DNA from 2 places in the Paenibacillus sp. FSL H8-0260 genome. Region 1 is predicted to be linked to the other one. Evidence: riboswitches for the same ligand, from Rfam matches in the RefSeq annotation. Region 1 holds a riboswitch; the other holds the start of a gene.
What was found. Region 1 has a riboswitch for cobalamin ahead of metE (5-methyltetrahydropteroyltriglutamate--homocysteine S-methyltransferase). Riboswitches for the same ligand answer to the same signal wherever they lie in the genome.

Region 1 (16,448 bases):
GGTGGATTGATGTATTACCTGTTCGATCCGGTCTTTAGCTGGATCAATGTAGGACTGATTGATTGGCTTAATGATCTTGGAACTGTTAATGCTGTTATTCTGGGTCTGGTTCTCGGTGGCATGATGGCCATAGATATGGGTGGACCTTTCAATAAAGCTGCTTATACTTTTGCCATCGGTGTATTCACTACCAGTGGCAATACCAACGGCTTCATGATGGCTGCTGTAATGGCGGGGGGGATGGTGCCTCCACTTGCAATAGCACTGGCTTCTACTTTCTTTAAGAATAAATTCACGGAAGAAGAACGTAAATCAGGCTTAACGAACTATGTGCTGGGCTTGTCGTTCATTACGGAAGGGGCCATTCCATTCGCCGCAGCCGATCCGCTTCGTGTCCTAACCTCTTGTATTCTTGGTTCGGCCGTTGCTGGAGGTCTTACACAGCTTTGGAATATCAACGTGCCGGCTCCGCATGGCGGGATCTTTGTAGCTGCCCTTTCAAGCCACGCGCTGTTGTTCCTCTTAGCTGTTCTGATCGGTTCGGTCATCTCCGGATTGATGCTCGGATTATGGAAGAAACCGCTTGAAGCAAAGTAACTTTATAAGCAAATTGAACTGCTGGGTGCCAGAATTTTCATTCTGGTGTCCAGCAGTTTTTGCATGGATTTTAATCACCCGCCTCCTCGCCCATAGGTAGATTTATCTCCATAAATGAGGTTTAATTTTATATAATTGAAAATATATATAATCAGAAGGAAAAGGAGCGAGCGAGATGATATTACATAAGGGGGAAGTCTTGTTCCGCCAAGGAGACAGCTGTGATTTTTTATTTAAGGTAAAAAGCGGGCTGTTCAAGGTCACAAGACTTCATGAGAATGGGAACATGGTGTTATTCAACATCCTGTATCCCGGTGAGATGGTTCCCCATCATTCACTCATTTCGCCAAAGGAGGCGCATGGAACGGCAGTTGCGATGATGAAGAGCGAGGTGGAGGCAGTTCCATCAGCAGAATGGTATCAACAGCTGCGGGAGGATTCTGGTCAAGCGATGGAAATCGCCAGACTGCTTCAGGAGAAGGTACGGTTTATGCAGACACGGCTGGATCATCTTACTGTAGGTACGCCTGCAGAACGTATGGAATTGTTAACCCGCTGGTTTAATGACTACTCTCATGGCGCAGCGCTAACAGAGTTATTGACCCAGGAAGAAATAGGACAATTGATCGGTGTAAGACGTGAAACAATCAACCGTTTGCTGCGGAGTACAGAGTGATTCCTGCTTTTTTCTGGCAAACTGTTTAGAGTAGGGTGGCTCCGTGGTATAATGTAAACAGAACTTATCAAATTAGAGAAAGGATCAGGATACCATGTGTCCCCGAAGGACGATTCCCCAAAGGACGATTTGGAAACGTTATGATCTGTCTTATACTTAGCTTCCCTGTAGAAGGTGCGTAAACCGTTGTTACTTGACGAACCGCCTCTGCGAGGGGAAGGAGTATATATATGCGAAGGAGCAATACCTCCGGTTTTACCCGTCGTAGAGGTTGGTGGGACGTCTAGCCGCCATATACGATAAGGGGAGACCTGTATGAGGAACCACAATTACGGAGTGAATGTACTGCTCCGGTTGACAGTCATTTTGTTTGGAACATTTTTGCTTGCATTTACTTATTATCACATCAATTTTCAGAATCATTTGTCAGAGGGCGGATTCGTAGGATTATCGCTGCTTGGCAAATACGTATTAGGAATTTCACCTTCGATTTCAACTCTGCTTCTAGACGTTCCAGTACTCTTGATAGCATGGATGTTCAAAGGGAAAGCGTTCGTGTGCAACACTTTTGTTTCTGTAGGAGCTTTTACAATCTTCTATGGTCTCATGGAACGTTATTCCGGTTTGGTCATCAACTTGCAGGACAATTTGGCATTAGCAGCTCTATTGTCCGGCGTACTGACAGGTTTAGGAGCGGGAATTATCCTGCGGAGTGGCGGGGCTAGCGGTGGAGACGATATTTTGTCGCTGCTGGTTAGTGAATGGAAGGGAATCAAAGTAGGTACGGTATTCATCATGATGGATGTAATCGTTCTGGCACTATCACTCTTTTATATGCCTGTTAAAGAAACGATGTATACAGTGATGGCAGTAGTCGTAGCCGGCTATGTGATCACCTTTACAACCTCTTTAGGCAAACCAAAGCTAGTGAAGGCGCCAAAGATTCAATCTACACTGCGTAAACCGCATGATGGTACGGTAATGTGAAGAAGGCTGGTATAAACAGCTTATTCGGGGATATACTACATTTAAGGTCAGCCAGAGTTTCTGGTTGACTTTTTTTTGCTGGATATGACGTATATAATGGGTGCAGTCCTTAGGGGAGTTGCTCGGACGTTTCGCTCATAACAAAAGGTGACGTACAGTGAAAATCCTGTACACCACCTTTTAGTTAACTTAAGACTCACTAGTGCTCGTCTTTGAATCGTGTTGAAACAATTGCGGCCAGCTTGTCCTTTTATTTAGCCCACGGCATTCGTGATTGCTTCGCATTCGTCCGAGCAATGACCACTGTGCTGTGTTTCACAGTCCTCACAGCAAATATGCTGAAGATGACAAGCATCGTTAGCACAATTGATAAATTGGTCAGCTGGCTGACCGCAGTGATGGCATCGTCCGACAACGATATCCCCGTCGGTATGATTAATCTGTACGGAAATCCGCTCATCGAAGACATAACATTTTCCATCAAACAGTTGGCCCTGTACCTCAGGGTCTTTACCGTAAGTCACAATGCCGCCATCCAGCTGGTACACCTGTCCAAAACCTTCCTTCATCATAAACCCGCTTAATTTCTCGCAGCGGATCCCGCCTGTACAGTAGGTCAGGATTGGTTTATCCTTAAGGTCGCTCATATTCTCGCGAATCCAGTCCGGGAATTCTTTGAAGCTGTCTACTTCGGGGCGGATGGAGCCGCGGAAATGACCAAGATCGAATTCGTAACCGGTACGACCATCCAGAATCACCACATCGTCGCGCTGCATCATTTCATAGAAATCTTTAGGCGCCAGATGCTTTCCGGTAATCACGTTAGGGTCCAGTTCATCCTCGACCCGGAACGTCACGAGTTCTTTTTTATAACGAACGAAGATCTTTTTGAAGGCATGACCCTCAGCCTCATCGATCTTGAAGACGATATCGCTAAACAGAGGGTTTGCGCGCAAATCCTTCATATATTGCTCGGTTTGGGCAACCGTACCTGATAGTGTTCCGTTAATGCCTTCATCTGAGATGAGAATTCGTCCCTTTACATCAAGCTCTTTGCAGTAAGCCAAATGCTCCTGGGCGAATAGTTCTGCATCCGGCACTTTTACAAATTTATAGTATAGCAGAATTGCATATTCCGATTGTGGATTCATTCATTTCACCTTTATCATTAGAATTAGACTACTAAATAAACATTTAAGTATAAAAAGTATTGTAACATATTATCAAGTATTGACAAGAGATATGGTACAGTAACCTGAAGAAAGCTGGTATAAATAACATTTTTCAGGGATACCAGGATTAAGGTCAGCCAGAACTTCTGGTTGATTTTTTTTGCTGGATATAGGCGGTTTTCATGGATAGTTAGGATTAGCGAAACCGTGAACCACAACGCACGTATATATTTTCATTCATAAGTCACATGTTGACTTTAATTATAAGGAGGAACTGCGGGATGAGTGCTCATGAGATTGATTATGCCATTATGGGTGAGGAAATACAGTGTGTAGAGGTGCAGCTTGACCCAGGAGAGAGTGTAATTGCCGAAGCCGGGAGTTTCATGATGATGGATCAGGAAATAACAATGGAGACGATATTTGGCGACGGCAGCGGAGGCTCGCGTGGAAGTGGGTTGATGGGAAAGCTGATGGGCGCGGGCAAACGTCTGTTGACAGGTGAAAGCTTGTTTATGACCGTCTTTACACACAGTGGTTCTTATGGACGTAAAAGTGTCACCTTTGCTGCTCCGTACCCAGGCAAAATCATCCCGCTCGACCTGCAGCAATACGGTGGAAAAATCATCTGTCAAAAGGATTCATTCCTTTGCGCGGCAAAGGGCGTTTCAATCGGTATTGAATTTCAGCGTAAGCTGGGTACCGGCTTTTTTGGTGGTGAAGGTTTTATTATGCAAAAGCTGGAGGGTGACGGACTTTCATTTGTACACTCTGGTGGTTATGTTATGGAACGCACACTTCAACCGGGAGAGACGCTTAAGCTGGACACTGGCTGTCTAGTCGCTATGACGTCTTCGGTGGATTATAATATTGAGTTTGTAAAAGGGGTCAAAACTGCGTTGTTCGGCGGCGAAGGCCTGTTCTTCGCAACGTTGCGCGGACCCGGCAAGGTGTGGGTACAGTCGCTGCCATTCAGCCGAATGGCCGATCGCATCCTGTCCGCTGCCGGCAACAGCGGTCGGAAAGAAGAAGGAAGCGTACTTGGCGGACTAGGCAATCTGCTGGATGGTAGATAAGTCTGCGTGAGCGCATTGCACAGCGTGGAAGTAGAGGATATATAGAATGTGGAGTGAGCGTGTGAAGTGCTGAGTAGATGAGGCAGAGAGCGTGCGAAATATGGAGTGAGCGTGGCATTGCTGAGCATATGAGGCAAAGAGCGTGCGAGATGTGGAGTGAGCATGGAAATGCTGAGCATATGAGGCAAAGAGCATACGAAATGTGGAGTGAGCGTGGAAATGCTGAGCATATGAGGCAAAGAGCGTGCGAAATGTGGAGTGAGCGTGGAAATGCTGAGTATATGAAGCAAAGAGCGTGCGAAATGTGGAGTGAGCGTGGAAATGCTGAGCATATGAAGCAAAGAGCGTGCGAAATGTGGAACATACGAGGTATACAACATTACAAGAGGACGCGTCGTTTCAGCGGTGGCGCTATAGGGTGTGGTGAAACAAGGGCAGAAATGCCCTTGTTTTGCTGTAAAGGTTTAGTATCGTGTGAGACAAGGGCAAAAGTGCCTTTGATTTGTATGTATTGGCTAGTGTGGCGCGAAAGAAGGGCAATAATGCCTTTGATTTGCTCGAATGAGCTAGTGTGGCGCGAAAGAAGGGCAAAAGTGCCTTTGATTTACTCGACACTGTCAAATGTACGGTATAAATCCCGTAGAATGGAGCCGATGAAGCGTATATGGTCAGATGTACGGTATAAATCCCGTAGAATGGAGGCGATCGAGCGTATACGGTCAGATGAGCGGTATAAATCCCGCAGAATGAAGCTGGTGGAGCAGTTGCGGCCAGATGTACGGTATAAATCCCGCAGATAGAGCCGATGGAGCACATATAGCCAAATGTACGGTATAAATCCCGTAGAATGGAGCCGATCGAGCGTATACGGTCAGATGTACGGGATAAATCCCGCAGAATGGAGCCGATGGAGCGTATACGGTCAGATGTACGGTATAAATCCCGTAGAATGGAGCCGATCGAGCGTATACGTCCAGATGTACGGTATAAATCCCGTAGAATAGAGCCGATGGAGCACATATAGCCAAATGTACGGTATAAATCCCGTAGAATGGAGCCGATGAAGCGTATATGGTCAGATGTACGGTATAAATCCCGTAGAATGGAGGCGATCGAGCGTATACGGTCAGATGAGCGGTATAAATCCCGCAGAATGAAGCTGGTGGAGCAGTTGCGGCCAGATGTACGGTATAAATCCCGCAGATAGAGCCGATGGAGCACATATAGCCAAATGTACGGTATAAATCCCGTAGAATGGAGCCGATCGAGCGTATACGGTCAGATGTACGGGATAAATCCCGCAGAATGGAGCCGATGGAGCGTATACGGTCAGATGTACGGTATAAATCCCGTAGAATGGAGCCGATGAAGCTAGAATAAAAAGTGGACAGTAGTTAACAGACTGGCGATAATGAGTCCACGGAGGTGTGTTCACATGGGAGAACATCGACAACGGTATAACGAAGAGTTTAAAAAACAGACAGTGCAGTTCATTCAAGAGCAAACAAAGACAGTGGGCGACTTGGCGGAAGAGCTTAACATCCCAAAAAGTACCCTGCATCAATGGATGAGCCAGTATCGAGAACTAAAGAATGAACCGGCAGCTAGCGTGGATCGAGTACGGGAACTCGAGGCACAGTTGAAAGAAATGAGCCGTCAACTTCAAGAAAAAGATAACAAGATTGCCGATGTGGAAGAGGAATTAGCGATCGTAAAAAAAGCAGTGCACATCTTCAGCAAACCAAGGAACTGAGATTCCAGTTTATTGAAAAACATCGCTCCGAGTTTCTCTTGGAGAAGATGTGCATGACCCTACATGTGTCACGGAGCGGGTACTACAAGTGGCGGACAGAAAAAACCAGTACGCATATGCTTCGTAAGGCTGCGATAATGAAGCGAATTCAGTATCATTTTACAGACCATCAAAAGCGGTATGGGAGTCCGAAGATCACCCGCCTGTTACATCAAGAAGGTTATACCGTTACCGAACGCACGGTGAGTGTGTACATGCGACATATGAAGCTTCGCTCCATTGTCTCCAAAACGTATCGGGTACAGACCACTGACTCCAATCATGACCATCCGATTTCCCCGAATACGCTGAACCAGCAATTTAAAATACGCAGACCCAATTCAGTATGGGTTACCGACATTACGTACATTCCTTGCCGGGGAGGGCGCTTGTACCTGGCTAGTGTGATGGACCTTTGCACGCGCGAAATCGTGGGGTGGCGCTTGGAGAACCATATGGAAACTAGCTTAATTTCGGGCGCCTTACAAGATGCTTACGAAGCTAAACAACCGGAAAAGGGTCTATTACATCACTCCGATAGAGGTTCTCAATATACTTCTCATGAATACACGAAGCAGTTGAAAGCGTATGGCATGGAGTCCAGCATGAGCCGCAGAGGTAACTGTTATGATAACGCCTGTATCGAGTCGTGGCACAGCATTTTGAAAAAGGAGCTCATTTATTGTAATCCGCGATTCAAAACTAAGGAGCAAGCCTACCAAACACTTTTTCAATATATTGAGTTTTACTATAACCGCAAGCGAATGCATGGCGCGCTGGGGTATCTTTCTCCAGTTCGTTTTGCTGAGCAATTGACTAGAATGTCTGTTGCGTGACTGTCCACTTTCTTGACAGAGGTCCACGATGGAGCATATATAGCCAAATACGGTATAAATCCCGTAGAATAGAGCCGATCGAGCGTATACGTCCAGATGTACGGGATAAATCCCGCAGAATGAAGCCGATCGAGCGTATACGTCCAGATGTACGGTATAAATCCCGTAGAATAGAGCCGATCGAGCGTATACGTCCAGATGTACGGTATAAATCCCGTAGAATGGAGCCGATGGAGCGTATACGGTCAGATGTACGGTATAAATCCCGTAGAATGGAGCCGATGGAGCATATATAGCCAAATGTACGGTATAAATCCCGCAGATGAGCTACTCCAACAAGCAATAAGTTACTTATGTTCGATGGGATATCACCGTTCGGCGTCTGCAATATCAACTTTACATTGTCCTCCACTACCGCTATCGCTACCACTACTACCGCTATCGCTATCGCTACCACTACTACCGCTACCACTACCACTGCTACTGCTACCACCACCACTCCTACACTATCACCACCACTCCTGTATCTTTAAACCAATTTATAGTTTGTTAGAGCCGTAATGAGCTATGCTCATTTACGGTTTTTTATGTTTTTTAAGTAATGGTTGGCCGAAGTAGATGACCACTCAGGTACAATTGGGATAGTTTAATTGATAACTATATAATACCAGCTCATGAGTAGCTGGTTCAGGTATGATGTGTTCAACACTATTTCGTACTTTGGAGGAATGTATATTGGTAATGGACGTGGAATTTGGCAAGGAAATTGAGAGTGCCATTAGTTGGGCTAAGGAGCGGCTGGGGTCGCAGGAGTATCCGCTGCGTTGTCTTGCTTTTGTTGAAGATGCCTATGAAAGAAGCAATGGAATTGAAATGTGGGGAGGCAGCGATGCACGCGAATCCGCAGAGCTGTACGATGCGCACAAGAATACCGGGGCTCCGCCAGCTGGCGCGTTTGTTTTTTATGCTTGCTCAGGGTTGGTAGACGGTGAGCTTAAGGATTGGGGGCATGTAGCTTTGGCCTTTGGGAATGGCGAGGCCATTCATGCCTGGGATATAGTTAGGATAGATCACTACATGGAAATTTGCCATCTGCAAGCTGCTCCGGGCTGGAGCCAACCAGAACTTATCGGCTGGGCACCTGTAGAGAGAGTTCTTGCCGGGATTCAGAAGAAACAATGGGACTAGTTGATATCCTTAAACCTAACTTATCCAAGAACCTAGAAGGTGCCGTAAACAGGAGCTTCATGGGTTCTTTTTTCTTCCTTCCGATTTGACTAACCCTATGCACGGTGTATATATTATTTGGCAGACCCCCTTATATTGTTAAGGCTGGACCGGAGGCATGATATGTTCAAAATATTTATTATAGAAGATGACCGTGGACTTGTGGCTTTGCTGCAGGATTATTTACATAAGTTTGGATATGAAACGCAGGCGGTGAGTGATTTTGAGCAGGTCCGCACTCAGTTTGAGGCGTTCACGCCACATCTGGTACTCCTTGATGTTAATTTGCCAAAATACGATGGTTATTACTGGTGCCGCCAGATTCGCGGAATTTCAACCTGCCCTATTCTTTTTATATCTGCCCGCGATGGCAAAATGGACCAAGTAATGGCACTGGAAAATGGAGCGGACGATTATATCACTAAGCCTTTTGATTACGAAATCGCGATGGCCAAAATCAAAAGTCAGCTGCGGCGCGCCTACGGCACCTATGCCGGTGGGAATAATGAACGCACACTAAACGTTGCCGGAATGACGCTGGATGTAGAGCGGCTAATCCTTACCCGAGGCGAAGCTAAAGTGGACTTAAGCCACACGGAAGCCAAGATACTAGATGAGCTAATGCAAAAATCAGGAGTCATCGTTACCCGGGACAGGCTGCTCGAAAAAATCTGGGATGATCAAGCCTTCGTGGATGAAAATACCTTAAATGTATATGTTACACGTGTACGCAAAAAACTTGCCGCTCTCGCTATCACAGATGGACTACAAACCGTGCGCGGTCAAGGCTATCGTTTGATTCCGAATTGGGGGGATGAGGAATGAAGTTGTTATTACGGGAACAGTTCCCCCTGATTGTGGTCTATCTAGCCCAGCTAGTCCTGATCACATTAGTGTACCGGCTGGATGGAGGCAGCGGTCTGAATGTAAGTTTATATGCCGCGCTGCTCAGCACTTGTCTACTGATTGGCTACCTCGCTTACCGTTACGTCACCAATCGCACGTTTTATGAACGTTTGGAGACTACGCCCTCCTCTCTCGATGAGGCAGGTGGCCCTACACAGGATTCTCCGCTAGCCGTAAGCTTGCGAGGTTTACTGGGGTCGCAATTCCGCCTCTACAAAAATGATTTGCACAGCTACCGCCACAAATTAGAAGAACATATTCACTTTATTAATCAATGGGTACATGGCATGAAGACGCCGTTGTCTGTCATTCATCTGATCATTCAGGATAAGGATGGCCCTCCTTTTACGGCAATTGGTGATGAACTGGATCGTCTGAAAAAAGGACTGGATACCGTGCTTTATACGGCCCGTCTGGATACTTTTGAGCACGATTTCTATGTGGAACGGCTGAATCTGGAGACCATTGTACGTGGTGTGACCTCTGAGCAGAAGCGGCTTTTTATTCGAAAAAGAGTATTTCCAGCTATACAAATAAATGAGCAGATTACCGTAACCACGGATGAAAAATGGCTCACTTTTGTCCTTACGCAGCTGATTACGAACGCTGTACGTTATACGACTGAAGAAGGCAAACATGTTTTTTTCCACGGGATGGTCACGGAAGATAAGCAGACTGTGCTTGAGATCCGGGATGAAGGAGTAGGCATACCAGCAGGAGATCTGCCGCGCGTGTTCGATGCATATTTTACCGGGGTGAATGGACGAACCTTTCAGGAATCTACGGGGATGGGTTTATATCTCGTGAAGCAGATCTGCGGCAAGCTTGGACATGAGGTGAGTATCCGTTCCGAAGAAGGAAGCGGGACCACCGTGCGGATTGTATTTAGGGAGCAGGATATAACAAACCTTACAAATGTGTAAGGGCATTGTAAGTTTCAGAAATAGCAACCTATGTGTACACTTTGTATAATGAAGGCAATCCAGTCGAAAGAAGGAGAGGTAACACTTGCCCATTCTAGATGTTCATAATTTATCAAAAATATATGAGGGTAAAGTGTCCACTCAGGCGCTGAATCATATCCGCTTTTCTGTAGAAAAGGGGGAGTTTGTTGGCATAATGGGTCCATCCGGGAGCGGGAAAACAACGCTGCTCAACACGATTGCCACCATCGACCAACCGACCTCTGGTCAGATTCTGATCAACGGCCGAGATCCTAATCTGCTTAGCAGAAAAGAAAAGGCGCTTTTTCGCCGTCATGAGCTAGGCTTCGTCTTTCAGCATTTTAATTTACTGGATACGCTCACTGTAGAGGAAAACATCGTATTACCTTTGACGCTTGCAGGTGCTCGTGTCCCAGAGATGGAGAGCAGGCTGAAAGAGGTCACTACCTTGCTTGGCATCGAACATTTGCTGAAGAAGCGCACGTACGAGGTCTCAGGCGGACAAATGCAGCGGGCGGCTATCGCCCGGGCGATGATTCATCGTCCATCGTTAATTTTGGCGGATGAGCCCACAGGCAATCTGGACTCCAAAGCCTCAGGGGAAGTCATGAATATGTTGACAGAGGTGAATAAGGAAGAAGGAGCTACGGTGCTGATGGTCACACATGACGCAGTGGCTGCAAGCTTTTGCAACCGGGTCATCTTTATTAAAGACGGACGTTTCTATAGTGAAATGTACAAGGGCAGTAATAGAGGCGCTTTCTTCCAAAGTATTATTGATATGCTGTCTCTGCTTGGGGGAACCAGCCATGACCTTTCGGCAATTCGCTTATAGGAATGTAACACGTAATAAACGCAAATATGCCGCTTATTTTGTCGTCAGTGCTTTTTCGGTGATGATCTTTTTCGTGTGCGCTTTGTTTATTTACCATCCGGATATTTCAAAGAGCTTAATTTATAGTACGGCGGCTCATACGATGATGGTGGCAGAGGCAATTATTTATGTCTTTTGTTCTTTGTTCGTACTCGTATCCGTTGGATCCTTCCTGCAGTCGCGCAAGATGGAGTTCGGAATTTTATTGATGCATGGAATGACGAAGAGACAGCTGAACACCATGGTTTTCCTGGAAAATATGATGATCGGCACCTCTGCCATCCTGACAGGTACCCTTCTCGGGTTACTTCTGGGCAAATTATTTTTGATGATCGGATCTACTTTTTTGGGAATTCCCCTGTTAACCTTTCATCTCCCATGGCAGGCACTTGTGCTTACGATTTGCAGCTTCGTGTTATTGTTTTTTCTGATATCGCTTTGCACCTTTGTTTTTATCGGCAATGAGTCACTGATGCGTCTGTTTCAGGGAGAGCGTAAGGCAGAAGAAGAACCCAAAGTATCCTTTGTATTATCTATTATTTCTGCTGTACTGCTGATCAGTGGTTATTATATGGCGGCTACTGCAAAAGCTGCTTCCGTAGAGAAAGTCATGTTTCCGGTCGTTGCGATTACGGTTATCGGGACGTATCTCTTTTATACCCAGCTAAGTATTTGTTTGGTTAAGCTGCTTAAGGACATTCGGCGCTTGTATTGGCATCGTACGAATATCATCACTTTATCCGGTTTGTCCTACCGCTGGAAAGAGAATGGCCGAATGTTTTTTATGGTGACGATTGTATCCGCAGTCTCCTTCACTTCCGTAGGGGTATTTGCATCGATACATACACTTTCCAGAGAGCTGAAATTGGATTATCCCGCAGCAGTGGGTTATGTAGCCAAAGGAAATCAGACGGGTGTACCCTTTGATCAGCATCTGAACGAAATTAAGGAAGAGCTCAAGACGCACGGACTCCCTTATGAAGCGCTTAGTATCCCGATTAAATATGCCGAGGTTGAGGCTCAGACTGGACCCGATCGCACTTTACGCCTTCCCTTGATTGCTTTCAGTGATTATAATCTCGCCCTGCAACGTGCAGGTTTCCCAACAGATGAGCATGCTCTGGTGGGCAACGAAGGTCTGGTGATGATTGGTTCACAGCGGGATCGCAGTTTAACAGAAGGCAGAGTAAAAGCGGTCTATTCCTTGCAGCACGGACTTGCCATTAAAGAAATAGGTTATACCGAGCAAGTTCCCATCGCCGAATATTTATTGCCGGAGCTGGATGGTAGAGATGGCGGGGATTTTAGTGGTGTCGTGATCAGTGATGAGCTCTACAGCGCTATTGATCCCGTGCAGACGGATCTTTATACAGGTTTTTATGTAGAGGATTTTCCACAGACGGTAGGTATTGCTGCTGATCTTGCCCATAAAGGCAAACAGTCCTATGAAAGTGATTCTCCGTATGCGATTGTGATCAGCGGCACGCTGTTTGAGCTTCAGAAAACATTGTATAACACAATGCTTTTTGCTTCCTTGCTGGTGGGTACTGTCTTTTTTATCGCGGCAGGCAGCTTTCTTTACTTCCGGTTATATACCGATCTTGATCATGATCGCAATCAATATTCCACTTTGTCCAAGATGGGGCTTACGGATAAAGAACTCAATCGAATAGTTACGATTCAGCTGTCTTTGTTGTTTTTTGTGCCGGTCGGAATAGCTATTTTACACAGTGTGTTTGCCTTTATTGCGCTTCAACGGTTGTTCTACTTATCTATCGCAACGGAGACAGGCGCGGTGTTACTCGGATATTTGGCTGCTCAAGGACTATACTTCTTTTTTATTCGCAGCCGCTATTTACGCAACCTGAAGAAGAACTTGATATGAGAAATGGGGGTAACAAGATGCAAGCATGGATTACAGATTTTATGGAGCAGTTTGGTTACTTCGGTATTTTTCTGATGCTGGCCTTTGAAAATATATTTCCACCAATTCCTTCAGAAGTGATCCTGCCCTTTGGAGGATTTATGACCACTACGACGAGCTTAACGATTCCTGGTGTAATCATTGCTGCCACGGCTGGATCACTACTGGGTGCAGTAATTCTCTATTATATTGGCCGATTATTGGATGTGAGCCGGTTAGAGAAACTGGTTGAACGCTGGGGTAGCCTAATTAGGGTCAGTAAAAAAGATATCCACAAGGCTGACGCCTGGTTTGATAAATATGGCTATTGGACTGTATTGTTTTGTCGGATGGTTCCGCTGGTCCGCAGTCTGATTTCGATTCCGGCGGGAATGTCGGGCATGAAATTTGGAGTATTTATGATCTTCACAACGATTGGCACATTGGGATGGAATTTGCTGCTTGTGCTTATTGGCGCGGCATTGGGCGAATCCTGGGAAGACATTGCCATGTACATGGATGTGTACTCCAATGTAGTCTATGTACTAATTGCTGGCGGATTAGTTATTCTTGGGTTTCTGTACTTCCGCAAACGCAGCCGGAGAATGAACACTGAGGGCTAAGCGGGTAGTGGACTGATAATAGAAATGACTATTAAAAAGGAGGGAAACACATGGAGCTATTAACGATTATTAAAGCCATTATTTTGGGGCTTGTTGAAGGTTTAACCGAATTTGCTCCAGTATCCTCCACGGGTCATATGATTATTGTTGATGATATGTGGCTGAAATCTCAGGAGTTATTTGGACAATATACGGCAAATACCTTCAAAGTAGTTATTCAACTGGGTTCAATATTAGCGGTTGTTGTGATTTTTAGAAATCGGTTCATTGATTTGTTAGGCTTAAAGCGTTTCAGCCGTAAGCAGTTGGATCCTGTAACAGAGGAGCTACCGCAGTTGGAGCAGGGCGGGCACCTCAAGCTGACTCAGGTTCTGGTAGGGTTAGTGCCTGCAGGTGTGTTAGGTGTTCTGTTTAATGATTATATTGATGAGCATTTATTCTCTACCTCAACAGTGTTAATTGGTCTAGTGATTGGGGCTGTATTAATGATTATTGCCGATCTGTTTGGGCCGAAGAAGATCAGAACTGAGAGTGTAGATCAGATTACATACAAACAGGCACTTGGTGTAGGTCTTGTACAGTGTTTTTCGTTATGGCCTGGATTTTCACGCTCGGGCTCGACGATTTCTGGTGGAGTACTCCTCGGGATGAGCCATCGTGCCGCTGCTGATTTTACTTTTATTATGGCAGTACCCATCATGGCAGGTGCCAGTCTGTTGTCACTGATGAAAAACTGGCAATATTTCACCATGGACGCGTTGCCGTTTTTTATTGCAGGCTTTATTAGTGCCTTCCTATTTGCGCTGTTATCGATGCGTTTCTTCTTAAAACTGATCAATCGTATCAAGCTCTTACCGTTTGCTATATACCGTATAATTCTTGCTGCTGTAGTATATTTCGTATTTTTCTAAGTCCGTTATAAGGAATCGATATAACAGAAGCCCCAGTAATCTATTGCAGATTGCTGGGGCTTTCACGTATGATGACATCAGATTAAGACACTCAAATGATGAATGATATCGGAGACAGGTGCTGACCGGAAAATAGTAATTCGGTAGGCTTAATAGGGAAATTCGGTTCGAAGCCGATGCGGTCCCGCCACTGTAACGGAAGAATCTCGAGCAACAGAGGTCACTGGCAATTTACTACTGCTGGGAAGACTGCTCAAGATGTTGACGCCGCTAGCCAGGAGACCTGCCTGTTTCAACAGCACTGCTTCACCTACGGAAGATAGGGAGGTGTTAGACGTTAACCATGGGTATATCATGGGCGTCTTTCCCTTTGACTTTTTTAGGGAAGGGCGCTCTTTTTTATAGGAAAGCAAGTAGCTTTGGAGTTTGAAATAAGAGATGGAAGAGGGAGTGTATCGAGATGACGAATAAAGTAAAAGTAAGTAATCTTGGATATCCGAGAATCGGAAAGAACCGCGAGTGGAAAAAGACACTGGAAGCCTACTGGCAGGGGAAAATAAATGAAGAGCAATTCCGCTCCGAAATGGCAGCAATTCAGCTGCAGCATTTGAAGACCCAGCAAGAGGCAGGAATTGAGCTTATTCCGGTGAATGATTTTACTTTTTATGACCATGTGTTGGATACGGCTGTTATGTTTGGAATTGTACCTCCACGGTACACGTATGATGGCGGCGACATCGGGATTGATCTTTATTTTGCAATGGCCCGTGGTAATGCTGAAGCTACTGCCTGTGAGATGACCAAATGGTTCAATACGAACTATCACTATATCGTTCCAGAGATCGGCACACAAACACCACGCCTGACTGAAAATAAACCTCTAGCGGCTTATCGTTTTGCTAAATCGCAGGCAGGGATTGAAGGTAAACCGGTACTTTTAGGTCTGTATACCTTCCTTAAGCTGTCCAAAGGTTACGCAGCGGCAGATATCGCCAAGATTGCTGCACGTTTTGTTCCAGTCTATGTTCAACTGCTACAGGAACTGAAGCAAGAAGGGGTAAGCTGGGTACAAATCGATGAGCCAGCGATTGTTACAGGCATAAGTAAAGAAGAATTAACACTGCTTAACTCGATATACACAGAAATTGCCGGCTCCGTGCCGGGCTTGAATATTATTTTACAGACGTATTTCGAAGCTGCTGAACCGTTGGAGGCACTTCTAGAGTTGCCTGTTCAAGGCTTGGGTCTTGACTTTGTGCACGATGGTGGAGCGAATCTGGCTTCTATCGAACGTCTTGGTTGGCCGAAGGACAAATGGCTGGGTGCCGGAATTATTGATGGACGGAACATCTGGCGTTCCGATTTAGACGCTAAGCTGCAACTGGTAGAAAAGCTCAGCGTTCATGTGCCGCTTGATCGTCTTATTCTTCAGCCTTCTTGCAGTCTGCTGCATGTCCCAGTCACCGTTCAAGGTGAGGTGAAGCTGAAGGCGACTGTTAAGAATGCGTTAGCGTTTGCCGATGAGAAGCTTGCAGAGCTTAGTCTGCTCGGAGCAGCCCTCGCAGATAAAGGAGAAGCTTCTAAAGCAGCGCTGGCCGCTAGTCGTGAAGCTATTGCAGCATTCCGTGCACTACCTGAGCGTGGCCGTAAGGATGTGGCGGAGCAAGTGCTTGCACTTGCAGCTTTGCCTGACCAACGCAGTTTGCCTTTTGCTGAACGCTTAAAGGTGCAGCAAGAGAAATGGCAGCTTCCACTTCTGCCAACCACTACAATTGGTAGCTTCCCGCAGACAGTAGAAGTGCGTCAGGCGAGATTGAAATGGCGTAAAGGGGTCTGGAATCAGGAGCGTTATGATGGATTTGTTCGTGAGCAGATCGCGGATGCAATTACCTTCCAAGAAAAGCTAGGTTTGGATGTTCTGGTC
Region 2 (16,448 bases), 3.4 Mb from region 1:
AGACAGTCAATATGGCTTATACGGGTAATCCATCCATGGAAGTATGGGAAACCCGTGCCGCTGATGCAGGAGAAGCGTTCAACAGCAATTATATGCAGTATCTCGGTGATGTCACTGCTGATGGCAGCGGGGTGTATACCGTTAAGGTTAAACCGTATTCGACCGTGACTGTGTCTACTTTGAAGAACAAGGACAAAGAAGAATATAATACACCGCTGCCTGTAGAAGGCGAGCGTACCGTACTGGATACTGATGCTACAGGAGCAGGACACAGTACTGGGGACAACATTCTGTACGCTGATGATTTTGACTATTCCAAGCAGACTGTTGTGAAGATTGGTGCAGGCGGTCAATTTGAGGGTACCCAGAGCTATATCGAATCCCGCGGCGGTTCCCAAAGCGTTATCCCGCGTTATACCCATGACCGCAACGGGGCATTTGAGGCCTATCTTCCGGACGGTTCAGACAATTATGTCCTGCGGCAGCAGCTGGACACGGGAACCATGGGGCTTGGCGGCACATGGAACAGCGGAGATCCCGTAACGGCCATCGGCGACAACCGGTGGATGAACTACAAGGCCAGTGTTGATGTTTCGTTCGAAACAAACAATACTCAGGGCGGAGCCAATTATGCTGCGATAGGCGCCCGTTATCAGGGAGGTGGCAGTTCCCACTCCATAACCGGTACACCGTATGTGCTGAAATTCTGGTTCGACGGCGGCTGGCAGCTGCTGGTCAACAATAGCGCAGTTGCGAGCGGAAATGCCGCGAACGGTTCCGGCGGCGTGAAGATCGACGGATTCGATACCGCATATGACGCATGGCATAATATTGCCGTTCAGGTTGCAGGCGATAAAGTGACTGCCTATCTGGATGGGGTGAAGCTGGCTTCCTATACCGACCCTACTCCTGAATTGTCCGGCCGGGTAGATCTGGCCAGCGGCTACTATCACGTCCGCTTCGATAATTTGAAGGTGGAGAAGGTTGAGGGCTACACGCCGTATTATTCAGAGCTTCTAGACAATCTTGAGATGTATGACCTGGCAGCTGCTCCGAACCCTAAACTGATATATACCGGGTCGTGGAGCCATATAAATGGAGCGGGCATGTACATTTACCAGCGTTCTCTTTCTACCAGCCAGGCTGTAGACGCTGCAATGGAATATACGTTTGAAGGCACCGGACTGGATATTCTAGGAGCGAATAACGGATCGGCGAAGCTTGAGGTAACGGTGGACGGAAAAGTTATTGCTCTATCGGCTGATACATTAGCTTCCAAGGAGCTGTACCAGACGTACGCACTCCGCGGGCTTAAATATGGCCAGCACCATGTGCAGATAAAGGTGGTAAGCGGCACCTTGGTTGTCGACGCGGTGGCGGTTGTTTCCGGGGAAGTAACCGGTACTGTAGATACTGCTGCTCTTCAGGCGGCGGTAACAGCCGCGAAAGAAATGAACAAACAGGATGAATATTCGGACAGAGACTGGCAGCTCTTCGTAGATGCACAGAGCGCTGCACAGGAAGCACTGGATAATCCTATTTTATACAAATTGGATCAGGAAGGAGTTACTCAGCTTGAAGCACGCCTGATCTCCGCCCAGAACCAGTTGACTACGGGAGATATACGGGAGCTTGTCGCTCCTCAGGATTTGGCTACTTATGCCGGAAAACTGCCGGATCTTCCAGACAAGGTGGAAGCCACTCGGACAGACGGATCCAAATTGCTGGTATCAGTAAAGTGGAATGTAAATGCGGCCAGCTTCAACAATCCGTATGAACGGGTAGCTGTAACCGGCACTTATGGAAATCTGAAAACAACTTGTTATGTGGAAGTGGTACCGGAGGGTCTCTTATACTTCCTCGATGCTGGTGTATCGGTGGACGGTATCACGCCGCCGTATACGTTAATCAAGGATTTTGTAGGTGACAGCTTGCTTAATAACAAGGCGGATCAGCCTTCGACAGGCAATGGCGTATGGGGGCATACCAGTACTAAGTACCTCCTCAAGGGGCTTGGTGGCGCTGTAGTTCTCTCTGATAAAAGTCAGACAGGTGTTTATGGTTCGGATACAAAAAATAATCCACTTGTATACCTGCTCCCTTTGAACGCAGGCAAATATACGATTACGTCATTCCATCGGGACTGGTGGAACAACACCAACCGCACGATGGATATTACGCTTAGCTATATCGACGCTGAAGGGAAAGAAGTGACCAAACCGGTCCGAACCGGACTCGTCGCAGGTCCTAATGGCGCTATGATTAACTATGACTTCACGCTTCCGGTGAGCGGTACTGTGAAATATTCAATAAACAATACGTATTCAGGCAATCAGGCTGCATTGATCAGCTATGTGGCTGTAGCTAGAGATAAAGCCAGTGTTGCTAATGAGCAGGCTGTAAATGAGGCTAAGAGTATCATAGAAGGTGCGGTATACAGCGTGCAGAAGGAAGTGGCAAACAGCGAAGAAGCTGTCCAGACTTGGCTGCTGCAGACGATAGGCGCTCTGCCCGGTCTCAATGATACCGGAGTTGCGATCGGTGAGATTACCTTGTCTTCCTTCCAAGAAGCAACCGATGAGACTAACGGCAGTTTCAACTTTACGGTATCACTGAGTAAGGGAGAGGCCACAGCGGACAGTTCGGTGAGCGGAACAATCAAGCTGCCGGAACCGGATACTGTTCAGCCTTTGATTACTCTGTTAGGTGATGCAATAGTGAATTTGCACATCGGTTCTGAATATACAGATGCAGGAGCGACTGCTTATGATGACAAGGATGGTGATATTACAGACCGTATAACAACAACAGTTAGCAGTGAAGTATACGGCTTGACTGCTCTCGATACAGCGAAAGCTGATATTTATACCTTCCATTATAATGTCAGCGATACTGCGGGCAATGAGGCTGAAGAAGTGACAAGAAAAGTAGTCGTTGCACTTGATCCGGATGTAATGAAGCCGGTGATTACACTGCTTGGTGAACCGTCCATTCAACTGGAAAATGGCGCAAGCTATATGGATGCCGGAGCGACAGCGGTAGATGACCGTGACGGCGACATTACGGAGCACATTGTAGCAACGATTACGAAGAATGAGGAGAATGTGCTGGCACTGGACACTAAGGCGGCAGGCATCTACACCTATCATTATAATGTGAGTGATGCGGCGGGCAACGCGGCTATCGAAGTGACTAGAACCGTGACAGTGGGCGAAGCAGAGCAACCTCCGGTAGTGACGCCAACACCAACACCGACACCAACACCAACACCGGAACCGGAGCCAACAACAGCAGCAACATCTACGCCGGCGCCAACGGAAGCACCAGTGTGGACGGTAGCACCGACACCAGCAGTCACCCCGTCCCCAACGCCAACACCGCTGCCGCAGACCGAAAAGGTTCTTGATCCAAAGGATTTTACGGCACCGGTTGGAGGAGTAATAACGGTTCAGCTTACTGAAGCTACAGAATCCGTACTGCTTCCAGCAGGATTATCAGGAATCATCGGAGAGAACACTCTACGTCTGGCTTGGAGTAAGGTTGTTATCAATTTGACCCCAGAAGTGCTGAAGAGCATTCAAGAAAAAGCTACTGGAGGTCAAACGGAGGGGGCGCGAATTAAGCTCTCAGCAGTGAAGGTATCCAGAGATGCTGTGGAACAGTTAATCAATAATCGGGCTGTTAATGGTTCCGTACATTTATCTGCGGCAAGTGATGTGATTAACTTCAGCTTGGAGGTTGTTGCTGCCAACGGCACTGCTGTAACGGTAACTGCTTTTGATAAACCGTTGACACTTACGTTCAACGTAGATCCGGATGCCAATATAAGCTTGCTCGGCAGCTACTATATTTCTGCAAATGGTGCGCTTGAATTCATGGGCGGAACGTTGACTAATGGTAAATGGACTGCTGAAATACGGCATTTCAGCCAGTATGCAGTCCTGGAATACGATAAGCTGTTCACAGATGTCAGCAGTGACAGCTGGGCCAGCAATGTGATTAAGACCATGGCTGCGAAGCATATTATTGAAGGCATTTCCAGTACGGAGTTTAATCCGCAAGGGGAGGTAACTAGGGCACAATTCGCTGCTATGATTGCACGCGCGCTTGGGCTTAAGGCAGGAAGCCATTCAACATTTGGTGATGTGGATTCCAAAGCCTGGTATGCCGAAGCCGTTGCAGCTGTTAGCGGAACGGGTATCGTGCTCGGACGCAGTGCGGATTCGTTCGCCCCGGATCAGAGCATTACCCGCGAGGAAATGGCTGTGATGATCGTTCGTGCTTATGAATATTTGCAGGGAAGCGAGACCAATGAACCTGCTGTAGGATCGTTCAGTGATTATTCCCGGATTCATGACTGGGCGAAGAACGCAGCAAACATCGCCGAACAGGCGGGACTGATCAAGGGACGCGGCAATAAGCAATTCGCGCCACAAGAGACGATGACCCGTGCCGAAGGTGCGCAAGTTATCTCCAATCTGCTGGGATATTTGTAAGTAGCATTTCAAAGAACCTGGCAGGCTGCATTAAGCGGGCTGCCAGGTTCTTTATAGATTTGGAGAGACGGGGGAGTGCTTAGGAAAACAGCGGCCGGAAGTCCAACTATTCACCGCAGTAGCGATTGCATCTTTTTTGAAAAATCCTTGAATTTGAGTTTTAAAGCTCAGCTTCTTTTACTATATTTTCCGGGTGGGATGCCCGTGATGTTCTTGAAGGTACGGATGAAATTGGCATAATCGTTAAAGCCGGACAGATAGCAGGTATCGGATACGGAGTTCCCGGCGGACAAGAGCTGCTTGGATAACGCAATTTTTTTGAGCAAGACGTAACGGTAGATGGTTCCGCCTGTCTGCTGTTTGAACAGATGGCTGAGATAATATTTATCGACGTTCAGTTCTCCAGCGATTTGCTCCAGTGACAGATTTAGATGCAAGTGGTTGTCGATATAGCTCATGGCTGATTGAATATGTGAGGAAATGATGCTGGGCACGGTGGATCGGGTGCGGCTGTACAGCTCATTGATGAGGACGAGGATCTGAACCAGGTAGGTCAGAGCCAGAACTTCGCTCCCGTACTGCTGATTCTCTAATGTCTCAATCAGGCGGGAAGCAAGGGTTGTATACTCTTCAATCAGCGGTTCATCCATTTGCGCGAGATTATGCTCTCCGGGCTGGCGGTTCTGGAAACAAGCGAGCAGATTTGTAGATGCGGTACAGAAGGGATAGACAAGTGGAGCTTTGAAATGGATTGTCAACCGTTCATAGGGCTCCGGAGATAAATTGATGATTTTATGAATCTCGTGATTGTTGAACAACAGGACATTGCCCCGCTGCAGGGGATAGCTGAACTGATCTACAAAACCGTTCACCTTGCCGCCCAAGAACAGGAAAATTTCATAGTGGTCATGGATGTGGAAATCCCTGGTAGGTGAGATCGGCGAATTTCCGATACCTGCCAGAATATCTCCATCGAACGGCTCATAATACTGGGCATGCTTCATTGGAACTGCCCCTTTCAGATTGATCACAATATACGCAATAAAACATCATTATTCGCAAAGACATTGCAATAATACAACACTAAACTATAGTAGAAGATTACGCAATATAACAAGATTCAGGCGGTAGGCAAGAGAAGTAGCTGTAGCTGATTAGATGCAATTGAAAGGGTGGAATTGTGCATGAATGGGAAGGAACAGCGTAAATACTGGCTGGATACAATGCTGCTGATCGGGGGGCCTGTGCTGAATGCTTTGGCTGAGCGGAAATTAAAGGAACAGTTGCCTACTAAGTTTCATAGTGACCGGAGCCAGTTTGCCCATTTGGAGGCTTTTGCGAGATTGGCATGCGGAATGGCCCCTTGGCTTGAGCTAGAGGGACTTGAGGGTGAGGAAGAACAGCTTAGAGCGCGTTATGCCGGGCTAATGCTGGAAGCCATTGATGCCGCTGTTGATCCGAATTCACCTGACTATATGGAATTCAAGACTGAAGGCCAACCGCTGGTTGATGCGGCATTCTTGGCACACGCGCTGGTGCGTGCGCCAAAGCAGCTTGCCGGCAAGCTGAGTGCGCGGGTCAAAGGCAATGTAATAACAGCGCTGAAGCAGACACGCCGGACAGCGCCAAGCGGCAGCAACTGGCTGCTGTTCAGCGCAATGGTGGAAGCCGCTTTGTATATACTTGGCGATCCTGAATATGACCGGATGCGCGTTGGCTATGCGGTCCATATGTTCATGGATTGGTATAAGGGCGACGGAGTTTACGGGGATGGCAAGGACTTTCACTGGGATTATTACAACAGCTTTGTTATTCAGCCGATGCTGGTGGATGTGGTGGCACTTTTTGAACAGGAGTCGGAGCAATATTCCGCATTGAAACCGCTGATTCAGCAACGGGCACAGCGATACGCTACTGTTCTCGAACGGATCATTGCACCGGATGGAACCTATCCCTTTATCGGGCGTTCGATCGTTTACCGTTTTGGGGCGTTTCAACTGCTGTCGCAGGCGGCGCTGCAGCATTTTTTGGAGGAAGCATTGCCCCCTGCACAGGTACGCTGCGCTTTGACAGCTGTGATTACGCGAATTATGGAATATCCGGGAACGCTTGATGAGTCCGGATGGCTACGTCCGGGGGTATACGGTTATCAGCCGGAGCTTGCGGAGAGCTATATCAATACAGGCAGTCTTTATTTATGCGCCTCCGTATTCCTCCCGCTGGGGCTGCTCCCTTCTGATCCATTCTGGTCAGGGGAAGAGATGAAATGGACTTCACTAAAAATTGCAGCCGGTGAGGATGTTATGAGAGATCATGCCTTGGAATAAAAAGTATTCAGCCATATTAGTGAAGAATAAGATGCTTCGCGGAACTGACTGACCTTTAAGGAGGAAAAAAGGCATGAATAAACAGATGCTTTTGGAAATAGTGCATGAAATGAAGCCAGTCGATCTGAGCTTATATTATCCAAAGGGGGATGCGGCTGCTTTTTGGAAACGGGCGTTATCATCGGGAGTACTACAGGCAGATATCAGCGAGATCCGCGCGGAGGCGGTAAGGCTGGACGGGCAGTCTATACCTGAAATGTCGTATACGTTATTTTCCATTTATTCGCGTACGGGTTCAAGGCTGGAATATGAACGGGTCTATTTTGAACGGAGAAGAAGGCTGAATACTTATGTATTTCTGGCTTTGCTGGAGCCGGATCATCCGGAAGTACTGGAGAAGCTGGAGGACATCCTCTGGGCTATTTGCGATGAGTACACCTGGTGTCTTCCGGCCCACCTCCCAGCGGATCATAATGCAGCTGATATCAACCGGTATATTGATCTGTTTTCTTCCGAGACCGGATTTACTTTAAGTGAAGTTTTACTTTTGCTCGGGGAACGACTTTCGCAGCTTCTGAGATCCCGAATCCACCATGAAGTAGAGCGGAGACTGTTTCGTCCATTTCTTGAAAATGGTCCTTATGATTGGGAGACAGCGCGGCATAATTGGGCAGCGGTCTGTGCGGGATCAATCGGGGCTGCCGCCTTGCTGTCTGTGGAGGACCCAGCCATGCTTGCGGATATTCTGCTGAGGACAGAGCGCGCCATGTTGTATTACCTGGAAGGGTTCGGTGAGGACGGTGCCTGTCTGGAAGGCCTTGGGTACTGGAATTATGGGTTTGGTTATTTCACTTATTATAGCGATCTCCTCTGTTCCAGAAGCGCAGGCAGACTGGACTGGTTCAACCAAGAGAAGGTAGCGCAAATCGCGCGCTTCCAACAAAAATGTTTCATTGACGGAAGTCATGTAGCCAATTTCTCTGATTCAGTGCCTCAGGTGCTAGTACATATGGGATTGTCCCATTATCTGGCGGAAGTCTGTACGGATGTCGAACGCCCCCCATCCGCTTTGCGCGCTCCTTACACTGAAGATCATTGCAGCCGCTTTGCACCGGCTTTCCGCAATCTGATCTGGACCAGAGCTGGCAAGGAGGACGAAGCTTGGCGAGCCGCCAGCTATTATCTCCCTGATGCCGCTTGGCTTGTCTCGCGTCATGTGTCGGAGGCGGGTTCATTCGGATTCGCCGCCAAGGGCGGGCACAATGCTGAACCGCATAACCATAATGATCTGGGACATTTCATTCTGAGCGGCCGGGGAGAGATCTACGCATCCGATCTTGGAAGCGGAGAGTATACTGCTGATTATTTTGGGGCTGGCCGTTACCAGTATGACTGCAATGGATCGCAGGGTCATTCGCTGCCGATCATTGATGGCCAGTATCAGCTGGCCGGTCGGGCGTTCAGCTCCACAGTGCTGCATGCATCGGCGGAGGAGAATGATGAGCTGACATTGGATCTGACACAGGCGTATCAGGTAACAGGACTACAGTCCTTAATCCGTTCGTTCGTCTGGTATAAAGAGGAATGTCCACGGCTGGAGCTTACAGACACTTACCGGTATGCGGGAATTCCGGCGAGCTGGACGGAGCGGTTTGTCACCTGGCGTGAGCCTAAGCTCCTTCATCCGGGTACCTTGCTGCTGCCGGGGACTACCGCTCGCGGCGTTGAAGTGACATACGATTGGCTGAAAGTTGAGCCGGAGATTACTGTGCATATGTACCGGGATCATTTTGGCATGGAGAAGCTCTGGTATAGTCTGGACTTCCATGTGCTTCAGCTTGGCGCGGTGGGCAAACTGGCATTCACTTTTCAATTTCTATAAAAGATGGACCTGAGCTTATAAAAAGTCCTCTATCAGAGGGTAGAGGCTAATTCGGATAAAGGCGGGATTTAGATGAGTAGATTAGTAAAGCAAGCTTGGGTAGACGAGGCTTGGGGCAAAGCCTTGGAGAAGACTAGAACGAACAGCCGGAGAATCGGTGCAGAATTCCCCCATGCCAGTCAAGGCGGCAAATACGTGCTTGAAGCACCAAACTGGTGGACGGCTGGCTTTTGGCCGGGAATGCTCTGGCAGCTCTATGCTGAGAATGGTGATGAGGATTTGAAAGCGATTGCTGAGCAGTGTGAGGAACGGCTTGACGAGGTGCTGGATGGTTATGTGAAGCTGGACCATGACCTAGGTTTTATGTGGCTGTTGACCAGTGTTGCGAACTACAAGCTCACGGGCAGAGAAGCATCACGAGTCCGGGCGTTGAAGGCAGCTAACTATCTGGCGGCCCGCTTCAATCTGAAAGGACGCTACATCCGGGCCTGGAATCCATGGAGTGAAGGCGAGGATAACAGCGGGGTAGCCATTATCGATTGCTGCATGAATACCAGCCTGCTTTTTTGGGCCTCCGAAGTAACAGGGGATCCACGTTATCGGCATATCGCTGAGGCGCATATGGATACGGTGCTGGAGCACTTCATCCGGCCGGATGGTTCGGTTTATCACATCGTCAAATTCAACACGGAATCGGGCGAAGTGGTTGAAAAGCTTGGCGGGCAAGGTTATGCGCCCGAGTCGGCTTGGTCGCGCGGGGCAGCCTGGGCGCTCTACGGACTGTCATTGGCCTATCATCATACGGGCAAACAGAGTTACCTCAATGCAGCCAAGCAGGTCGCACATTTCTTCTTGACCCGTCTGCCCGAAGATTACGTTCCACATTGGGATTTCCGTGCTCCCGGTGAAGTTGGGGAGATTCGGGATAGCTCTGCAGGTTCCTGTGCAGCGAGTGGCTTGCTCCTGCTGGCTAGCCAGGTGGACGACTCGGAGGCTCATGTGTATCGGAACGGGGCTATAAGAATTACTGAATCCCTTTTTCGGAATTATGGAACTTGGGACAATGCAGAAGAAGAAGGGTTGCTGCTTCATGGTACGAGTAACTATCCTGAGAATCGGAATATAGATGTTCCGCTTATCTATGGTGATTTCTTCTATGTCGAAGCGCTAGCCCGGCTAAAAGATGCCGGACCGTTCTACTGGGAATAGGGGGCATATAATGCAGACTGAAAAGACTTTTACGACTATTGCTAAAAATCCGCTAAAGACCCGGGAGGATCTGGTCTCTGCTCTTGAACAGCTTACAGATCCGCTTCGGCCGCTCTACAGCAGAGGCGGTGCACGGCTGGCAATCGGCGGGACAGGAGCGAGCTATCCAGCAGTAACTGCAGAAATGGAAGGTTTCTCCCGGGTATTGTGGGGCTTAGTGCCCCTGCTCATGGGAGGTGGAGAAAGCGGGCTTTGGGATACTGTGCTGGATGGCATACGCCACGGCACGGATCCTGCCCATGAAGAATACTGGGGTGAAGTTCAAGATTATGACCAGCGTCTGGTAGAGATGGCGGTCTTCGGGTTCGCCTTAGCCGCCATTCCTGGACAGATCTGGTCACCACTTACCCAGAAGGAACAGGAGCAATTGTACAGCTGGCTGAATCAGATTAATTCCCATCCTTGCTATGACTGCAACTGGCTGTTCTTCAACGTGCTGGTTAATGTTGGATTCCGCAGAATCGGCCGCCCCTACGACGCGGAGCAGCTGGAGAACAATCTGAAGCGAATGGATGATTTTTATCTGGGTGATGGCTGGTACAGTGATGGAATTAACGGGCATAGCGATTATTATGTTCCTTTTGCCATCCATTACTATGCGCTACTGTACGCGAAGCTGATGGAACAGGAGGACCCGGAACGTTCACAGGTGTTCAAAGAACGGGCCCGGCTTTTTGCCACCGAATTGTTGGGCTGGTTCGCTCCGGACGGATCTGCCCTTCCTTATGGAAGGAGCTTAACCTACCGTTTTGCCCAGGCTGCTTTCTGGGGTGCCCTCGTCTATGCAGGCGTTGAAGGATTCCCTGTAGGTGTGGTCAAAGGATTAGTACTGCGCAATTTGCGCTGGTGGTTCAGCCAGCCGATCTTTGATGCCGGAGGCATTCTGACGATTGGTTATACCTACCCCAACTTGGTCATGGCGGAGAATTATAACGCTCCCGGTTCCCCCTACTGGGCGTTAAAGACATTCCTGCCATTGGCTCTCAGCGCGGAGCATCCATTCTGGAAGGAAGAGGAACTGCCGCTGCCGGATATTCCTGCAGTTATAGTCCAGAAGCCTGCGCATCTTGTCATTGTCCGCGAACCTGCTTCCGGCCATGTGGCTGCCTTCAACAGTGGTCATCTATATACGAATGAGCATACCCACACGTCTGCCAAGTATGAGAAATTCGTATACTCAACAGGCTTCGGGTTCAGTGTACCCCGCTCCGAATGGGGATTGTCTCAGGGTGCATTTGATTCCATGCTCGCTCTGAGTGAGAGCGGGGACAACTTGTATCGGGTCAGACGGCGGAATATGGAGTCAAGAATTGTGGACAATGTGCTGCACTCTGTCTGGAAGCCATGGACTAATGTGGAGGTTCGGACCTGGATCGTTGCTGGGCTGCCCTGGCATATTCGGATACACCGGATCGAGACCGGACGACCGTTGGACGCCGCAGAGGGCGGCTTCGCGCTTGGTCAGGAAGCGGGGGTGGAACAGCAGATCGGCCTTACAACCGCGGCAGTATCTACAGCATGGGGAATAAGCGGAGTCAAGGGTTTGATCGGCTACGAAAAGGCTGAGCTAATTTGGCCTAATGCCAACACAAACCTGCTTCATCCCCGGACTGTTTTGCCTACACTGACGACTTTCCTTGAGCCTGGAATCCACTGGCTGGCTTCGGCTGTATACGGTGATCCGTCGGGAGATTCTTGCGGCGGTATTATAGAACAATTACCTGAGTCTATTTTGAAGGTTACTTTTGATAAGGACATCATAAAGGTTCTTACGTCTAGTGAAGCGGAATTTATTATCAAAAGAGAGTGAGAATTACCGCTAACAACATTGTGTTAAAAAGACAAGTAATTGAGTAGAGTATGACTGATTTCTCGTATGAAAAATAAATTTCTGTGGTTGTACAATTTCCCCCGTACAGGCACTTCTAGGCGCACGCCCACATACAATAAGGATGACCATGAACCCGTAAGGCAAACAGATCGGTTTCATTGTACAAGTGCGGGAGGTGTCGCCAAGTTGCCTGGATTCTTAAGCACGATTGCGTTGCTGATCAAAGAACTGACGCTGCTGGTATCATACGTAAGGAATAATGCATTTCCACAACCGCTCTCGGAGCAGGAGGAAAGCCGATACTTAGGGATGATGGCTGAGGGAGATGCCAAAGCCCGCAATTTGTTGATTGAGCATAATTTGCGGCTCGTTGCCCATATAGTGAAAAAATTCGATAACACCGGAGAAGACATGGAGGATCTGATCTCCATCGGCACCATCGGCCTGATTAAAGCTATTGAGAGTTATCGTCCGAACAAAGGGACAAAGCTAGCCACTTTTGCTGCCCGTTGTATTGAGAACGAAATCCTGATGCACCTAAGATCCTTGAAGAAAACTCGTAAAGATGTATCTCTGCACGACCCAATTGGGACAGACAAGGAAGGTAATGAAATTACACTCATTGATATCCTCGGTTCGGAAGCGGATGATGTCATTAAAGAAGTAGATCTGAAGATCGAAAAGAGTAAGATTTATCGTAACCTTGATATTCTGGATGACCGGGAAAAAGAAGTTGTCGTTGGGCGGTTTGGATTGGATACAGGTGGAGAAGAGCGGACACAGCGGGAGATTGCTAAGGAGCTTGGAATCAGTCGCAGCTATGTATCGCGGATAGAGAAAAGGGCACTGATGAAGCTGTATCATGAGTTTTATAAGGCTAAGCGGTAGGGTCTTAGAAATAACTAAAGATTCACAATAGATTTTGTTAAAAGCGACTTGCCAACAAGGGGGTTGCTTTTTTTGTTAATTCAAGTAGTTGGGCTAAATGAACATAAAAAAAGCATATTCAGAAATTTAACTGCCCGTCTGCCCATTTATTGCTCAGCTCACACAACACTGATATTTCGCTGCGGACTGATCATAACGCTGTAACAAAATATGAATTATGCAAAATCTCATGTGAAAATAATGTTAAAAAAGTCATTAGAAATATTGATATGAACATTTTTCTTTTCATGGTATATTATTCAAATAAATATTTATGGTGATCACATAGAACTTTCCATGTGACTTAAAAGGGGAATGTTGGTGAAATTCCAACGCGGTCCCGCCACTGTGAACGCACTTAAGAATTACATTGTTAACTTTAAAAACAGTTGATGGTGTAATTCCTAATAAACTGCGAAGTCAGAATACCTGCCATAAATAAATTCAGAGATCCCACGAGGATGGGGGAGGTGTTTTTTGTCATGTCCAAATTTTTTTTTGGTGCTTTACTGTTTATTTTATTAGAGTGATATTGAATCAATTATGTTCATTCTTAATGGATTTCAAAGATTCATAAATACGGAAAATGTTTCGTTGTTAGCTTCAGAGGTGCTGCTGTTGACATGTACTATTAGTGGTTACTGATGTTGTATCACCATCGATAATTCTCCTATATTTATACCGCGGCAAAATAGAATCAGTTGTTAAATAATACTGTACAATTGATTTTATCAGTTGTACATTTTCGTGAGAGCGAATTTATTTGATAGGAGAGAAAAAATATGAAGAAATATAATGCACTTTTGCTTGCCTTATTTCTTTTAATTGCATCTTATAGCCTTATATCTTATGTGAATGCTGATAGTATAAATAAATCAGAAGAGTCATTTGTTGGATTAAAATTGATTCCAGAAGAACAAACAATTGATTTATCAGAAGATTCTCCGTTGAATGTGGAATTTGATCAGGGTATTAGCGAAGGTCAATTCTTTAATTTGATTAATTTAGTGGATATTAATAGTAACAAGTCGATAGATATAACGAAATCGATCGAAGGTCATCAATTAATAATAACCCCGCAAATTGCTTTGGAAAACGCCAAAGAATATATTTTGTATATACCTCCGTACTCCCTTTCAAATATAAATGGAGAAAAATTGAAAGACAATTACATACTTAAATTTAAAGTTGTTAGTGACGAGAGTCATCAACAAGACTCTGTAATAAACTCTACATATCAAAATTTAACGGTAGTTGAATCCACATATGATGATTTTAGTGTGATTAATTCTACTCATGGTAAGCATTTAATGAAATCTATTTTTTTAAGTGAAAGTACTAATGGATTAGTTCCATTTTTAACTCAAAGTGCACAAGTTGGTGGGGAAATATATGCTGGTATAGATAAGAGTGGTTTTATAGGTGCAAATGGAGATTTATGGTTATGGGGAAGTAATGATATGGGACAGTTGGGAGACTTTATAACTCCATCTAGTAATAAACCAATACAGTTAGCTGGCACCGATGTGGTTGCGATGAATAAAGGCATCACTGGTGGTACTTATAGCACATATGCTTTGAAAACTGACGGTACAGTGACGGCTTTTGGATTCAATTATTGGGGGTTTTTGGGTTTGGGTCCTGCTAGAGATCAGACTGATTTTACTGTCTTTCCAACTTCCATTTATGGATTATCAAATGTAAATAATATTAGCAGTAGATTCTATCATACTCTTGCTGTTAAATCGAACGGATCATTATGGGGATGGGGAGATAATCAATATGGGCAAGTAGGAGGGGATAGTTCAGAGTTAATTACAATTCCTGAACAAATCGAAGGAGTAAATGGGATTCCTCTTACGAATATCATAGCTTCAGATGTTGGTGAGACACATTCTATTGCACTTTCTTCAAATGGAAATGTATATGTTTGGGGGGGCAATAATCACGGTCAACTAGGGAATGGAACCCTCGTAGGTAGTAATATTCCACGTTTAATACTAATGAGACCGAATAATGCTCCTCCAATGACAAATATTAAAGCAATTAGTTCAGGAGATAATTTTAACTTGGTATTAAAAGATGATGGGACCGTATGGAGCTGGGGGCAGAATGATAATGGGCAACTCGGTGATGGTTCTACAATAGAACGTCGTTTTCCTGTCCAAGTAAGAGGGGAAAATGGGGTAGGTCTACTAAAAGATATAATCGCTATTAGCGGTGGTGGAAATTATTCTTTAGCATTAAAGTCAGATGGGACTGTTTGGAGTTGGGGAGGAAATAACAAGGGCCAACTTGGAGATGGCACGACTGAAAGAAAACTTGCTCCTACCAAAGTGAAAGCGTCTAATGTATTGAAAATAGATGCAGGGGAATCACATAGTATAGCGCTTACAGAAAATGCGGTTATAACATGGGGAAATAATGAGGTTGGTCAATTAGGTAATGGATCAATGAATTCTTATTCAAGTCTTCCAGTAAACGTTATCAAGTTTGATACTAGTCATAATAATGAATATATTTATGATTCCGATAATCGTTTATCGGCAATTATTATTCATAAAGGGAATATTAATTATCGGCGCGACTATGTATACGATGGTAATGGAAATTTACTTTCTGCGATTACTAAGTTAATACAGTAGCTTGATATAAAAGTTGATAAATTTTGATTGAATATTTAACTGAGGTGATAATAGTGAAAAAAATAATATCCTTAATATTAATAATGCTAATCACAATGTCTAGTTTTAATAATTTACAAACTGTTCAGAATGTATTTGCTGAGTCTGATTATAATGAAGGGTCTCCAGCGGTGGAAGAAACGCCTTTAGCATCTTCAGAAAACATAAATATAAAAAGTGAGGATCTTGAGACTCCAATTGAGGAAGAGTTAATAGGAGATGAATTTGGTTCTGAATCAATATTTGATAAAGTCTTGAGGAGAAATAAAGAGTTCTTAAAGCCTTCTGTACAACCGAGTGATCGGACTAAAGCATTCCTCGATGAATTTTCAAGTGAAATGAAACAAATAACAGCTTATTTTTATCCAGAATTCTCTCAATATCTAACCAACACTGAGAAACTTGAAGCTTCTAATTGGGATGAAAAAGAAGCTGTGAATCTCCTACTTTCTCTAAATGAAACCTCTAGAACAAAATTGTATCAATATGTACCAATGGCTGAGGATTTTTTAGATTATTATAAGAATCCTACCAAATATTTAAATGAACATAAACCGATGCTTACACTTGCGGATGAGAAAATATACAAAAGTGAGGTTCATGAACAACTGTCAAAACAGAGCCAGGCAGCCAATACCTTGAAAAGCAAGAAAAATGCTGCTACTAATACCTTTGCTAGCAGCCCAACTAATCAAAAGTATACTATCACTGAATCTAAAAACGTATATAATTACAAAGTTAATACGGATGATCTTGTTGATTCCGTGTATCGGACAGCAAATAGAAGTGTTGTGGATCTTGAAATTAAAGGGAAATCGGATCTAGATATTGTTTTGAAAAGAACTTACAATTCTTTAAATAGTAAATTATTGAAGCCTAAGTTAGAAATAGGAGTTAGCACTTCAAGTAAATTCTATGAGCAAAATGGCGGCAATGAGGCTGTTCCTCTAGAAAAGGGTGATCGTGTTGCATATATAGCAGCAGGATGGAATTTAAATATTCCTGTTATGGAAAAATCGGAAATAAAGGCGG

Region 2: it holds a riboswitch for cobalamin, as region 1 does, so the genes downstream of both, MHI51_RS07055 (Ig-like domain-containing protein) here and metE (5-methyltetrahydropteroyltriglutamate--homocysteine S-methyltransferase) in region 1, are expected to answer to the same signal.

Annotation. Positions count from the first base shown of each region.
Region 1 covers NZ_CP150298.1:4,998,716-5,015,163, reverse strand. The annotation lists gene MHI51_RS22400 (fructose-specific PTS transporter subunit EIIC) at 1-597, shown strand, start outside; gene MHI51_RS22395 (Crp/Fnr family transcriptional regulator) at 773-1,273, shown strand; gene MHI51_RS22390 (YitT family protein) at 1,589-2,260, shown strand; gene MHI51_RS22385 (rhodanese-related sulfurtransferase) at 2,515-3,411, opposite strand; gene MHI51_RS22380 (TIGR00266 family protein) at 3,714-4,508, shown strand; gene MHI51_RS22375 (hypothetical protein) at 5,228-5,731, opposite strand; gene MHI51_RS22370 (transposase) at 5,944-6,261, shown strand; gene MHI51_RS22365 (IS3 family transposase) at 6,210-7,136, shown strand; gene MHI51_RS22360 (hypothetical protein) at 7,117-7,629, opposite strand; gene MHI51_RS22355 (hypothetical protein) at 7,872-8,324, shown strand; gene MHI51_RS22350 (response regulator transcription factor) at 8,487-9,188, shown strand; gene MHI51_RS22345 (sensor histidine kinase) at 9,185-10,192, shown strand; gene MHI51_RS22340 (ABC transporter ATP-binding protein) at 10,278-11,048, shown strand; gene MHI51_RS22335 (FtsX-like permease family protein) at 11,023-12,972, shown strand; gene MHI51_RS22330 (DedA family protein) at 12,990-13,613, shown strand; gene MHI51_RS22325 (undecaprenyl-diphosphate phosphatase) at 13,664-14,524, shown strand; cobalamin riboswitch at 14,624-14,830, shown strand; gene metE (5-methyltetrahydropteroyltriglutamate--homocysteine S-methyltransferase) at 14,985-16,448, shown strand, end outside.
Region 2 covers NZ_CP150298.1:1,607,255-1,623,702, forward strand. The annotation lists gene MHI51_RS07020 (S-layer homology domain-containing protein) at 1-4,496, shown strand, start outside; gene MHI51_RS07025 (AraC family transcriptional regulator) at 4,664-5,500, opposite strand; gene MHI51_RS07030 (DUF2264 domain-containing protein) at 5,681-6,823, shown strand; gene MHI51_RS07035 (hypothetical protein) at 6,897-8,705, shown strand; gene MHI51_RS07040 (glycoside hydrolase family 88 protein) at 8,778-9,914, shown strand; gene MHI51_RS07045 (DUF2264 domain-containing protein) at 9,925-11,784, shown strand; gene sigK (RNA polymerase sporulation sigma factor SigK) at 11,992-12,693, shown strand; cobalamin riboswitch at 12,991-13,184, shown strand; gene MHI51_RS07055 (Ig-like domain-containing protein) at 13,515-15,377, shown strand; gene MHI51_RS07060 (RHS repeat domain-containing protein) at 15,431-16,448, shown strand, end outside.